One region of the Paenibacillus sepulcri genome, then DNA from elsewhere that is predicted to be linked to it. Evidence: riboswitches for the same ligand, from Rfam matches in the RefSeq annotation. Region 1 holds a riboswitch; the other holds the start of a gene.
The links. Region 1 has a riboswitch for cyclic di-AMP ahead of ACFOLF_RS09680 (TrkH family potassium uptake protein). Riboswitches for the same ligand answer to the same signal wherever they lie in the genome.

Region 1 (7,281 bases):
CTGATTGCCTCAAACTGAAATTTGCCGCTTACCGCAGCCATACATTCGCCATGCTGCGTAATAACGCGGTATTGGTTGGCAAACTGCGCAATGACGCGCGCTGGAATCATTTCCTTATACTCATCGGCAAGGAATCGTGTCTTCCAATGTTCATTCCAGCCAAATGCCTGCATTTGTTCATTTTCATTCAGGTTCAAATTGGTTGTTCTCCTTTGTTTTTACAATTGGGTTGGCTCGTGTAACAGGACAATGGACAATGCGCATCAGTGAAAAACAGCACAAAAAAACCGTCAGTACCCTCCGGGGGTCTCTAACGGTTTGTGTGCCTGATTCAAATAAAACCGAAGAAGAAAGGCTGCGTCTTTCTAACGCCTGCAAGTTTCTTCCCGCAAAATATCAGAATAGTCATGTGTGACATGGAGCATTTCTGATATTTGGACAAAAGCGCGCGACTTCCCGCAATGATGACGCTTCTGGTTAACTTGAATAAGGATCCGTAGAGACTGATGCGCATGCAACTTGGAAACGAACATTTCGTACGATTATAGTCACCATATCACATCAGTCTCCTTTCCTTTTTCGTAATTGTCATTCTATAGTGTAGACCTGGCTGTTGTCAAGCAATGAATACCAATGGCGTTAATGTTACAGTGAAGACGAGCCATTAGTCAAGGATAGCAAGTAAAAAGGCTCCATGCGGCGAAGCTCGCCGGCATGAAGCCTTAACCATTACGAAATCATGAATTTAATAATGACCGCAACGATAAAAATGATGGTCATTACACCGAAAAAACCGGCAAAACCCATTGCGGTATCCATAAAGTCGTCGCGGGGTTCTTCGTTTACATGATCGCGCGGATCTCTGACATTTTCCATTTGTGTAACTCCTCCTTGAAGGGCGACGATTGCTCCTCTTAGTATACCCAACTTTCAGAATAATTGTAAAGCCGCCGTTCGTGACAATTGTGAGGCAACTTGCAGGATTGGGACGGCCGCGCGGCGGAGGAGAAAATCAACATAGCCGCATCGTGGGAACAGATGTGCTACAATAGAGAGGTGAAGAAATGGCCAGGAGGAGTACGGGATGGAAGAACAATTGAAAGCCGAATCTGCCGTGGAGCGGCGGCTGGCGGATGAACGAATCCGCAGCAAGCTTGCGCTGCTGCCGGATCAGTCCGGCTGCTATTTGATGAAGAATGCCGACGGCATCATAATTTATGTAGGTAAAGCGAAGGTGATCAAAAACCGCGTCCGCTCGTATTTTAACGGCAGCCATGACGGGAAGACGCAGAAGCTTGTATCGGAAATCCGCGATTTTGAATATATTGTGACTTCCAGCAATATGGAAGCTCTTATCCTTGAATGCAATTTAATCAAACAATATCATCCCCGTTATAATGTTCTGCTTAAGGATGATAAGACCTTTCCTTATATTAAAATAACCAATGAAAAGCATCCCAAGCTTGAAGTCACGCGCCGCGTTGTGAAGGATAAGGGGAAATATTTCGGGCCATATCCCAACGCTTATGCCGCGCAGGAAACGAAGAAGCTGCTTGACCGGCTGTATCCGCTGCGCAAGTGCAATACGCTGCCTGATAAGGTATGTTTATATTATCATTTGGGCCAATGCATAGCGCCATGCGAGTACGATATCGCTCCGGGAACCTATGAGGCGATGACCCAGGAAATTACGCGCTTTTTGAACGGCGGCCATGATGAGGTGAAGAAGACGCTCCAGGCAAAAATGGCCGCAGCCGCCGAGGAGCTGGAATTTGAACGGGCCAAGGAATTCCGCGATCAGCTGGTGGCAATCGATGCGGTCATGGAGAAACAGAAAATCACATTAGCAGACGCAATGGACCGTGATGTGTTCGGTTATTTCACCGACAAGGGCTGGATGTGTGTGCAGATCATGTATATGCGCCAGGGCAAGCTGATTGAGCGCAGAGCGACCTCGTTTCCTTATTATGGCGAGGCTTATGATGACTTTATGACATTCGTGACTCAATATTACAGCGATAATCCGGCGCTGCCGAAGGAAATCCTGCTGCCCGCTCCTGAAGTGGCGGCTCTAATGCAGGAACAGCCGCAACCTGACAAGATTGACGCCGCACAGGAGCAGGACACTCTGAACGGGGATGGAGAGATGCCTGATACAGCTCCGGAGCAGACCGGCAAAGCCGATAATGATAATGATGAGACTTTGCCGGCATCCGTAAGCGATGTGACGGGCACCTCATTGCAGACGTCGGGAGAGGATGAGGAAAACGAAGCGCTGCCGGCAACCGTGGCCGATGAGGTCGGCTCTTCTCTGCAGAAATGGCTCAAGGTCAAAGTATTCGTTCCCCGGCGCGGGCGCAAGCGCGATGTTGTCGCGATGGCTGTCAACAATGCCAAAGTCACACTGGATGAGAAATTCAGGCTGATTGAGCGGGATGAGGAGCGCACCCTGAAGGCTTCCGAGAGTCTGGCCGCCGCGCTTGGACTTTCTGAGATACGCCGCATTGAGGCGTTCGACAATTCCAACATCCAGGGCACGAATCCGGTTTCTGCAATGATCGTATTCACGGACGGGAAACCGGATAAGAAGGAATACCGCAAATACAAGGTGAAAACGGTCCACGGGCCCGATGATTACGAAACGATGCGCGAGGTGGTCAGGCGGCGTTATGAGCGGGTGCTCAAGGAAGGGCTGCAGCTTCCCGATCTGATCGTTATAGATGGCGGCAAAGGCCAGATATCGGCGGCGCTTGATGTGCTGGAGAACGAGCTTGGCCTGTATGTGCCGGTCTGCGGCCTAGTGAAGGATGTCAAGCATAAGACGGCTCAGCTGATGATGGGGGACCCTGCGGAGATCGTGCCGCTTGCGCGCGACAGCCAGGAGTTTTATCTGCTGCAGCGCATTCAGGACGAAGTTCACCGCTTTGCCATATCCTTCCACAGGGAGCAGCGCGGCAAGTCCATGATCGCGTCCAAGCTGGACTCCATCCCCGGGATCGGGGAGAAACGGCGCAAGCTGCTGCTCAAGCATTTTGGCTCGATCAAAAAAATAAAAGAAGCCGGAATTGAAGATTTCCGGCCTCTGTCCATCGGCGAGAAGCTCGCAGCACAAATCATTGAAGCGTTGAGGGAGGAGCCGCAATAAGCGGTCTCGTCCTTTTTTTCTTGTCATGCAGGTAACGCAGTCCCCATGCGATGGGAATAGGCAGCAGGATGTAGACGATGCCCATGATGATATTGCCCGGCGTTCCCGTGAAGATCAGGGAAATGGCCATCATGATGCTGTCGAATACGGCATGGGCGAATACGACCGTGAGAAAACCGTACCGCAAAAACATGAAGCTGAAGATGAGCCCGATAACGGTCAATTCAAGCAGCCGTGTGGTGGAAGGAAAAATCGGATATGTAACATGGCCAAGCGCCCATATGATAGTGGGAATAAGCGAAGCGACGAATGTATTGTTGAACCATTTTTTGAAAAGGCCGATTCCGAAAAAACGGTACAAAGCCTCCTCCGAAATGGCGGCGCACCAGGCCAGCATGGGGAAGATCCACAAAATGCCCAGGTTGTATGGAGACTGCGTGACATCCGAGGTTGACCATGCGCCGGTAACATTCACCAGCACGATGAAGATGACGGTCTGCAGTCCCAGCAGCAGGAAAGCAATCAGATATCCGAGCCACATGCTGCGCCATACATGATCGCCATAACCCTCTTCGCCCATTCGCGGCCACATACGTTTGCCCATTGAGTTCCACAGGGCGTCGCCGCCGACAAGGGAGAAATAAACGGCAATGCCCATCACAATCGTGACGACACAGGTAATGCCGACATTAATGGCCGCGTAGGCCATCGCATTAGGGTCCTCGCCGGCGCTCGCCAGCAGACCGTCCATGAGATTGAAGTCATTCGCCAAATACATGACGAGGAACAGCAGAGTCAGTACAATACCGCGTGTAAACGAGGAATGCTTGCGGTAAAGCGCGGCATAGACGATTGCAATGACGAACAGGACAAAGGAAAGCAGAATGCTGCCGAGCAGGGACAGGAAAGAAGCAAGCTTCTGCTGAACCTGGACATAGCTCGAATAACTGGCCGGAACCGTGAAGCCGGGCTTGTATTCGGCAATGATGAGCGCTCCATCGCTTGTTTTCTCTGTTCTCATCGCAAGCATCAGCTGCGATTCTCCGATCGTATAGCCGTTAACCTTGTACGAGATCCTGCCTGTTTCCGGGTCTGCCTTGGTCATGCTTAGTTCATTCGCTTTAAATCCTTGGGAGACGGCATATTTCATAGCAGCGTCGCTAATCTGGGTTGCTTGCGGTATAGTGGTATGGATCTCCTTGTATTGGTTCCAGCCGACGACCTTGGCATCCTGCATATGCACATAAATAAAAATCTGGCTGCCGTCAGGCATCGCCGCCGTGACCTGGAAAGTGTCGGTGGGGAAGCGGCTGTCATACTTTTTGTCATAGGTGTCGGTCTGCTTCTCCTTGGACAGATAACCGTAAAGCATCGAATCGGATTGGTGAACCGCATGAATGCTCTCCGGCAGCTGCTTGAATTGCTGCAGGGCAAAATCCTCAGAAATCTGCTCGGCTTTGCTTTTGGCGATTACCTTCTTGCTGCCCGAGTCAAAAAAAGACTCCGAGGTTTGCGGTACAACTTGTACGAGCAAATAAATAATAATGCCAATAACACCTAACCATGCATAGAATTTCCAGTTGGGCCGCAGCTGATAATCATTCATGTTTGCACCTCTAATCTCAATATACAAGCAGTAAACCGCATACATCTACCTTATCATAGTTGTCTCGATAATATCCATGCGAATACTCGCAAATACGTTTTGTGGTCGAGTTAAATGGACAATAATGAACAGGATGTGCCGATTTGGGCCCGAGGGTCGTCTTTTTTGCCTGAAAACGGTTCCTTTCCTCCTTAATTGTCGTTTGTTTTTTCCAGAACAATGCAATTATAATGTGTATCAATTGCATATGATAAGCCGAATTTCGAAATGAAAACGGGGGAACCATACAGCTGTCTTGAACGGGTCGCTTAAGCTTATGCGATTTCATTAAAGGACAGCACGGGGTGAATTTCAACAAGCAGCGTAATTTTGAACTGCTTGTGAATAGGGCAGCTGTTCAAGCCCGAATCCGTCAGCTAACCTCGCAGGCTTCGTGGAACAGGACTCAAACGCATTGGCACTTGGGCTTCCAGTGCTTTTTTTGTGCGCGCAAATCAGCCAGGAGGGGTGGGACAAATCCTACGATGCTATCTTTTTTCAATATTTCCAAATGGTCGCCGCCCCGTATATTAGTAACGGGCTTTGCGTTCATTATTTTGCTTGGAGGCTTGCTGCTCTCCATGCCCTTCGCCTCGCGGGAGGGCTTGCCGACGCCATTTATCGACGCGGTATTTACAGCAACAACGGCAACGTGCGTGACGGGCCTCGTGACTGTGGATACTGGCAGCCACTATTCGGTTCCCGGCCAAATCATTATTATGATGCTGATTCAGCTTGGCGGTCTCGGCTTTATGACCATGGCCACTTTGTTTGCTCTTGTTCTGCGCAAGCGAATATCCCTGAAGGAACGGCTCATTCTGCAGGAGGCGATGAACCAGACCAGCATGGAAGGCATTGTGCGTCTCATACGCAAAGTGATTTTGTACTCATTGACCATTGAACTCGTTGGCGCTGTCCTTTTTGCCATCCGCTGGTCGTTTGACATGCCGCTTGGCAAGGCAGTTTATTTTGGCATTTTTCACGCGATTTCATTCTTTAATAATGCGGGCATCGATTTATTCGGCCAGTTCGGGGTTCCGTATGTAAGCCTTACGGAGTATGTTGATGATCCTTTGGTCAATATCGTGACGATGCTGCTGATCATAACAGGCGGGATCGGTTTTATTGTTATCTCGGATCTCGTTGAATATCGCAATAATAAGAAACTTTCGCTTCATTCCAAAGTAGTACTGTCTATGACCGGCTTTCTGATTGTATTCGGAACGGTTGTTGTTTTTATATTCGAGTTCACCAATGCCAGGACACTCGGTTCCCTTCATTGGGGCGGCAAAATATTGGCCTCCTTCTTCCAGTCGGTTACTCCGCGTACAGCAGGCGCCAATACGCTTGACCTTGCCTCGCTCAGGCAGGCCACGCAGTTCCTGACCATTATCCTGATGTTCATCGGCGCTTCGCCGGGTTCTACCGGGGGCGGAATCAAGACCACAACCTTCACGACTCTAATCGGTGCGGTTATTGCCATGATCCGGGGCAGGGAAGATATTGTGCTGTTTCGCTACCGTCTTGCCCGTGAGCGCATTTTCAAAGCATTGACCATTACCTTGTTATCGCTTTCCCTTGTCATTGTCGTCACCATGGTGCTCTCCACGACTGAGGATCAGGCCTTCTTGAAAATCCTGTTCGAGACTACCTCAGCCTTCGGGACAGTAGGCTTGACGCTGGGCATTACACCGGAGCTCTCAACGGTCGGCAAGATTATTATCTGCTTGACCATGTTTGCCGGCAGGCTGGGTCCTCTGACACTCGCCTATGCGCTTGGGCCGCGTGCGGAGAAAGAATTATATCGTCATCCGGAAGGCAAAATTATTATTGGATAGGGGAAATTATTACACGATGAAGAATCATCAGTTCGTCATTATCGGACTTGGCCGCTTCGGTTCAAGTTTGGCCAGGGAATTAGTGGAGCTTGGATATGAAGTGCTCGGCATTGATAAGGACGAGGAAGCCGTTCAGGATATGAGTCAGCATCTGACGCATACCGTCGTGGCGGAATCAACGGACGAGGAAGTGCTGCGGTCGCTTGGCGTACGCAATTTTGACTGTGGTGTTGTCGCTATCGGCGATGATATTCAAGCGAGCATTCTGACGACTATTTTGCTTAAGGACCTGGGCGTGAAGAAGGTCGTGGCCAAGGCGATGAGCGAGCTGCATGGTCGGGTATTGGAGAAAATCGGGGTGGACCGCGTAGTCTATCCGGAGCGGGATATGGGCATTCGTGTCGCGCATCAGCTGGTGTCGCCTAATCTGCTTGATTATATTGAATTATCAAAGGATTATACAATTGCCGAGCTGGCGGTGCCAAAATGTCTTAACGGCGTATCCCTGCAGGATCTTAATCCCAGAGCCAAATTCGGCTGCAGCATTGTTGCAATCAATAAACCCAGGGGAATCATTATTGCTCCTACTGCAACCGATGTGCTCGCTGAGAAGGATGTCATGGTTGTCATCGGGACCAATCAACAGATTGAAC
Region 2 (7,281 bases), 1.7 Mb from region 1:
CGATTCATCCGACGGGGGCTGATCCGTCCCGCCCCCGCCTGAATTCCCCGGCAAAGAAGCGGGCTGCACGCCGGTGTCCTCTTCGCCCCAATGCATGCGGGCCTCCAGCTCGCCCATGAATTGTCCCAGCTTTACGCCGAGCTCATAGCCCCGTCCCCCGGATTCCGCACGCCAGAAGGGAATTTCACTGAAGCGGTTCGGCGCTTCCCTTACATAAACCCGGTCGTTCTGGATGGAGCTGATCATCCATGAGGACGTGCCGAGCTGAAACACATCTCCAACACGGCTCTCGTGGATATATTCCTCGTCCAGCTCGCCCAGATGGACGCGGCTGTCCGCGTGGTGAACCGGATACGCGGAGCTTTGCGGAATCGTGCCCGCTCCGGTGATCGCGGCCATGGCGGTATTCGCCCGCTTGCTGAGCAGGCCGCGGCTGCGGTCCCAATCCATAAGCGGCTTGGCGAAGGGATAAAAGCCGGCCAGCACCTTCAGTGAAGCCTCCAGGCGCCCCATTGGAAACCCGCGGTAGCATTCGCTCCGCGAAATAAGCGCGTGGAGGCGGCTAACCTCCAGATCCTCCGCCGCGACCATCGCTGTAATCTGCTGGGAAAGCACATCAAGCGGCTCCTGCGGCAGTACGATCTCCTCGATATCACGGCGTGTGATATCGCGGCAGAGCACGGCGGATTCCGGCAGCTCGCTGCGGCCGCGGGCCAGGATGAAGCCGCGGCTCACATCGCCCACGGCATGGCCGGCGCGCCCGATCCGCTGAATGCCGGCCGCGGCCTGCTTCGGGGAATCGATCTGAATGACCAGCTCGACATGTCCGACATCGATGCCAAGCTCCAGGGACGAGGTGGCCACAAGGCAGCGCAGCTCGCCTGCCTTGAGCATGCCCTCGATCGTTAGCCTGCGCTCGCGCGCAAGGCTGCCGTGATGGGCGCGCGCCATCTCGTAGCCGGCGTGCTCGTTGAGCCGGAGCACAAGCCGCTCGCACAGCCGGCGGCTGTTGACGAAGATCAGCACAGACCGGGCGTCGTTCATTAACTGGAACACCCGGTCAACGATCGGCAGCCAGACGGCTTCGCGGGTCTTGGCCGGCTTGCTGAGATCGGGCATCGTAACCCGAAACTCAATGGACTTTGACATTCGGCTCAGGACGATCGTAACAGGCCGCTGACTGTAGCCAAGCGGGTGCGGGCGCTGCCCGGTCTCTGCACCTGCTCCGGCAGCGGGCGGCGGGGAGCCGCTATTTTGCACGGAATCCGGTAATGCAGGGTAGAGAGAACGTCCGTCCGTCATGCGCCCGGAGCTCGTATCCGCTTCCTGCGGGCTGACGGCTTCCTCCCGTCCGCCGGCCGCCCCAGGAGCGTCCACGGCTGGATGACCGGCCGCCGCATCGGCCCGCTGCTCCCAGCCTCCGAGGAAGCGGGCAACGCGTTCAAGCGGCTTTTGTGTCGCCGAGACTCCGATGCGCTGCACCGGCTTCGGGCATAACGCACTGAGCCGCTCCAGCGACAGGGATAAATGAGCTCCCCGCTTGTCTCCGGCCAGCCCGTGGATTTCATCCACAATGACCGTTTCCACCGTCTGCAGCATGCCGCGTCCTTTCTCGGAGGTAAGCAGGAGGTAGAACGATTCAGGGGTGGTAACCAGCACATCCGGCGGATTGCGCACCATTCTGGCGCGCTCGCTTGAGGACGTATCCCCGGTCCGCACGGCTGAGCGTACTCCCGGCCATGCGAGGGTCTCCGCTCTTTGATGCTCTTCATGGAAACGTTCAATAGCTTCCATAAAGCCGATGATATGGTACTGAATATCGTTATTAAGCGCCTTCAAGGGCGTAATATAAAGTGTGCGCACGCCTGGCTTCCAGCTGCTGCCCGGGGCCGTGGCGGCGATTTTGCCTACTGCGATTCCGTTCAGGCAGGGCAGCAGCGCCGCAAGTGTTTTACCGGAGCCGGTCGGTGCTGCGATGAGCGTATGATGATTGTCCATAATTGAAGCCCACGCGTCCAGCTGAATATCGGTCGGCTCGCCGAAGGCCTGCCGGAACCACCCCGCAAGAGTCGGATGAAACACCTGCAGCGCAGGGGAAAGCTCTGTCATCACCTAACAGCTCCTTTCATTCATACATCAAGGTTGGGATTGTGGTTATATTATACCCATTTTCCCTCTGATTGCGAGATTCGCCGGCACCCTCCGCACAACGCCCGGGTCTATCGGGTCCATTTTGACGGCATCCAGCATGCGCTGGACTGTTTGAATACCGGAACATACGGGGTATATATAAGAGCCGCTTCTTATTTCATACACCCAAATGAAAAAGCAAAAACCGCAGCAGCTTGTCCAATCGGACAAGCGTCTGCGGCTATGCATCAGCATTCGTTAGCGAATGCTCATTGACACTGATCAACCAGCGTCTTCGCTGTCAACCAATTCATCAGAAGGTTCGTCAGCGTATTTCTCGAATGTCTCAGGGCTCATTACGCGGCGGGCAGTAACATAGCGTTTAACGTAGTAAGAGTCACTGAGGCTGCTAATGGTAACGCCCTTGCTGGAGGAGGAATGAGCAAATTTGCCGTCTCCAACATAAATGCCGACGTGCGAAATGCCGCGACCATTCGTATTAAAGAATACGAGATCACCAGCAATCAAGTCGTCCTTGACTACTTTCTTGCCCAGCTTGGACTGAGCGGAGGATGAATGCGAGATCGAGACGCCGAGTTTGTCAAACACGTACATCGTAAATCCGGAGCAGTCAAATCCTTTGGTAGTCGTCCCTGCCGTGCGGTAAGGAGTGCCGATCACATCACTGATAACGCCGTCCATTTTGGAGTCTGCTAGTGCGCTCCCAACTTGGAATAAGAGTACCAATGCTAGACCGATGAGTAGTGCAGAAACTTTTTTCAAAAAATGTGACCCCTTCCGGTTGCCTGCGAGGTTAGCTGTGGGGTTCGGTTGAAGGCTCCCTATGATACCCTCTGACATTCGTTGCAGCAAATGTCGGGATCAATTCACCCAAGATGGTTCCCCCGCTTCTCATCCAAGAGAATTCGGCAATTTTTTCATGCTGGCATACTAATTCTGTTTTTTTAGCGAATCTCCTTCCAAATTCACAATTTGTTCACAAATTAGAATTATTAGAGTGAAACTTTTTGACAACTCGTCTCGTTATCTTATTGCAAAAAATGCGAAAGGGCCTTCCGGCATCTGCATGAGCCTTTTTTTTGTGGTCTAAACTTGAGTCTTAAGTCCATGCGGCAGTTGAACGCTTCCGATTTCACCCGCATTATCGACAATATCTGACTGCGCCTGTTTCTCTAATTCGCCTTTCAGATGTCATATTTTCAAAACAAAGAGGGACCAACCGCATCAAAACGGCTGATCCCTCTTTGATATTTTTAAGTTCTCACCGGCAACTGAACCGACTTCTGCCTGCTGCCTGTTTCGCTAGTAAGAGCGGTGGTCAGGTCTGCTTGGAATGCCATACTTCATATTGCGAGGCTACCGTCCACACTTTCATAACCGTACGAACCAGATGATAGCTTTGATGCAAAATGAGTGCAATCAACCCGGCCCAGAGCATGGAGGCCGAGGCCATGGTCAGACTGAGCGCCATTCCAATGGCCCACATTAGCAGCGAGATGCCGGCCAGCGGAATAAGATGCCGCACCCCGCCCCAGAATGAGCGAAGCGCGCCGTTTCCGGACACAACGCCGAACTGCATGGCGAGGAAGAGCAGGTGGAGCAGCGCCGCCCACACCAGCCAACCGCCGGCCCAGGGCCCGATCTTGTTGGCGATGTCCGCCAGACTGCCGCTGCTGAGCAGGGCATCAAGCGCTTTGGGCAGCAGCCATACGCCCGGAGCCAGCGTCAAGGCCGTTTCGATGCCGTATAGCAGTGCAATCGGCTTCCACGCCGTACGGATTCCTTTGATAAATCTTGTGCCGTTCTCATCCTGGGCATGATGCAGGGAATGGAACAGGCCGGCGTTCAGGAACGGGGTCAGGAGCATGCGCCCGAGCAGCAGACTTGCGAAGAGCCAGATATAGGGACGAATGAGATCGGTCTTGAGCAGCTGGAACTGCGCCTCCGTCAGGAAAAGCGCCACAGCTCCGTCCGAGGGTGCGCTGTCCGGGTAACGCTTCAGCAGCGGGACCATAATTCCTTCAACCGAACGGTAGAGGAAGAAGCCCCACAGCAGCTCATACAGGAACAACATAATAATGATGTAAAAATGCTTCATCGTCAGATGCCAGCCTTGCTTCACATGATGGTTCATGCAAGCCTTCACCTCCTTTTTTCTCCATTTGTTTGGCGGGTACCTGCCGGCTCCAGGTCGCCAGGCTACCAGGCAAGTGAAGTGAAGATCCCCTCCAGCAGCTTGGCAACGCCAATGCTCCAGCGCGTTTGTACCTTCTCCGGAAGCTCGGCTTTCATGAAATTGTTAATATGCTTGTTGTCGAGCACGTTCTCATTCTGTGGATCAATCGCTGCCCAAAGCAAAGGAGAGGAATGCACCAGCGTATATTGAATGTGCATCTGCGCCGCATCCCAAACCTTCGGCAGGGTCGTCCCGTCGGCAAACTGGAAAACAATCGGGACAGGTCCGTAGCTGCCACCATTCTTGCGGATCAGCACGGTTGACTCATATTTCACAGTGCCGTTTTCCTTCACAGGCTTGACCGCAATCGATTCAACCGAATAGTCGGACATCTGATTGCCGTAGACAAACTGGCTGAAATAATCGTTCCACTTGGTCTTGGTGACCTGCTCCACAACATGCTGGAAATCCGCCGTTGACGGATGCTTGAACTTGTATTTCTGGAAGTATGTCCGCATGATCTTGCTCATGATCTTCGGACCGACCTGTTTCTCGATGCCGAACAGGACAAGCTTGGCCCGCATGTACACATTTTCCGCATAATGATTATGGCTGTGGTAGGACCAGGAAAGCTGCTTCAGCGGTGCGGGATCGGTCATGTAGCTGGCTTCCACAGGAAGATTGGGAGCTACGCCGTATTCGCTCTCCATCACCTTGTCCTCGGAGTAGGAGGTGAAGCCTTCATCCAGCCAGGCTTCTTCGAATTCATTGGAGGCGACCATGCCGTACCAATATTGATGGCCGATCTCGTGAACGACGGTGCGCTCGAGATCGTAGCCGGGATTGTCCGTCTCGGCGGCGAACGAAGTGATCAAGGTCGGATATTCCATTCCTCCCGCTCCGTTGCCGCCTTTGGGAGGGACGACGATCGAGAGTGTGGAATAGGGATAAGCCCCGTACCACTGGGAATACTTGGCCAACGCTGATTTGGCGGCATGCATGTAGCGGTCCTTGAACTTGGCATGCAGCGGGTCGAGGTACAGCTTGATGCGGACACCGGGGACATTGTCGGTCGAGAACGGTTCTTCCGCATAGACAAAGTCGGGAGAGGCGCTCCAGCCGAAATCATGCACATCGTCCGCATAGAAGGAGAAGATTTTCCGGTTGTTGTCGGCTGCGGCAGGCTTCGTCTGGAATCCGGTTGCGGCAACCTTGTAGGAGGCGGGCACATTGATTTTTACGCTGTAAATGCCGAAGTCGCTGTAAAATTCAGAGTTGCCGTGGTACTGATGGGCATCCCAGCCTTCGGTCGTTCTCCCCCTGGTGCCTACCGTCTCATAGGCGGCAAGCTTCGGAAACCATTGGCCGGCCATAACGAAATCCCCCATGTAGCCCATCCGTGCAAAGACTTCCGGAAGCTTGACCTCGAAGGCCATTTTGAGGGTGACGCTTCTTCCGGGCGCTACCGGCTCGGGCAGGCGGAGCTTGGCCAATGTTTGGTCATTCGCATTGCCGTCATCGGGCTGCACATAATGAAGCCTTGGCAGAAGGCTGTCATTCTCGCTGGTGACCAGCGAATTGATCCGCATGTAGCCGAGGCTTGCTTCCGTGGCCTTGTCATTCCTGAGCTGGCCGCCGGATTCGCGCATGAACGTCGAGTCTTTGGACTGGAATGCGTTGGGGTACAGGTGAAAATACATCTCGGAAACCTGCTGTTTGCCCGGGTTTGTCCATGTGATCGTCTGCAGACCCTGCAGCGTATGCGTATCTTCCTGCAGCCGGACATCAATCTGGTATTCGACGACCCGCTTGCTGAGCGGCGCATCCGGCCCGGGCTGCACCACCGGGTCGGGTTCCGGCATATTGATGCGCGGCGGGGGTGTCTTGGGCGACGTATCTGTTTTGTCGGGGGCAAAAGCATACGTATATTGCGAAGCCCAGGCATCCCCGAATCCATACTGGGCACTCACGCCGAGCAGGACGGCAGCTATTGCAAGGAGCAGCAAACGTTTGGTGTGACGTGGCGTCATTGAACCATTCCCTCCCGTTGACAAGCATCTACAGCATGTATATGTTGGCTTTTCCCGGATTATTAGCTAAAATGGAATTAAAGTGTGGACAGGCGAAGAAGCCTTGTCGGACGCGGGATTTGGAATCATTGGCGAGCATGCGCGGCAATAAACGGGCGATGCTTTTAAAATATAAGAAAGTATAAGATTTCATCATACTTTGCTTATATTTCTGAGGGAAGAAACCTGGCTTAACCGTCAGAGGGCGGCGGCAGCCGTTTTTTCCTGGCGGCATATACGGGCTTGCAGAGAAGGAGAGTGGAACCACAGATGACCGAACAGGATCAAGGACAGGATAAGAACCCGGAACAGGCGGCGCCTGCGCCGGAGAAGAAAGAGAAGAGGCAGCTCTCGCTCAATGTGGTGAGCAACAAGGAGCATCGGGGTTTCGGGGCGGGAACGATCGACCTCAGCGCGGTGTCATGCGTCATTATCGATCAGGGCGAGGCTTATATTGATGTAGGCGCCATGCACGCCAAGAGCAAGGTGGAGAAGGGCATCAAGTTCAGCCCGGATAAAGAAACGGTACCGAACGGTCGTCTTTGCTGGATTGTGTGGGTAGCGGTTGACCGGAATGAGGACGGCTCTTATTATGCGGGTGCGACGGCCTGCCCGATGCTCGTGGATACGGAGGCGCGCCGCGGGTGGAAGATCCTCGCCCAGCACGTGAACAATCTGGACTATGCAATCAAGCGGCGCTTCGTGCTGAGCGAGCTTTCAGCCGAGGAGAAGGCTGCGCTGCGCAAATTGCTGATCGCCAACAACGAAGAGTGGTGGGACCGCTCGCCGGAAGAGCTGAAGCAGGGGCTGGCTTAATTGAAGCAGCAGCTGCAGGCGAGCGTCATCGCTTGGCTTTTATCCAACGCGTATCGCTCCGCCGCGCTC

Region 2: linked by a shared signal. The riboswitch ahead of ACFOLF_RS16995 (C40 family peptidase) and the one ahead of ACFOLF_RS09680 (TrkH family potassium uptake protein) in region 1 are both predicted to bind cyclic di-AMP.

The regions. Positions count from the first base shown of each region.
Region 1 is NZ_JBHRUP010000001.1:2,199,738-2,207,018, reverse strand. It holds gene rsgA (ribosome small subunit-dependent GTPase A) at 1-197, opposite strand, end outside; gene ACFOLF_RS09695 (YqzM family protein) at 730-876, opposite strand; gene uvrC (excinuclease ABC subunit UvrC) at 1,085-3,145, shown strand; gene ACFOLF_RS09685 (CPBP family intramembrane glutamic endopeptidase) at 3,114-4,751, opposite strand; cyclic di-AMP (ydaO/yuaA leader) riboswitch at 4,995-5,197, shown strand; gene ACFOLF_RS09680 (TrkH family potassium uptake protein) at 5,276-6,628, shown strand; gene ACFOLF_RS09675 (potassium channel family protein) at 6,645-7,281, shown strand, end outside.
Region 2 is NZ_JBHRUP010000001.1:3,857,233-3,864,513, reverse strand. It holds gene ACFOLF_RS17000 (DEAD/DEAH box helicase) at 1-2,109, opposite strand, end outside; gene ACFOLF_RS16995 (C40 family peptidase) at 2,413-2,913, opposite strand; cyclic di-AMP (ydaO/yuaA leader) riboswitch at 2,919-3,072, opposite strand; gene ACFOLF_RS16990 (hypothetical protein) at 3,470-4,285, opposite strand; gene ACFOLF_RS16985 (M1 family metallopeptidase) at 4,351-6,357, opposite strand; gene ACFOLF_RS16980 (YwhD family protein) at 6,667-7,212, shown strand.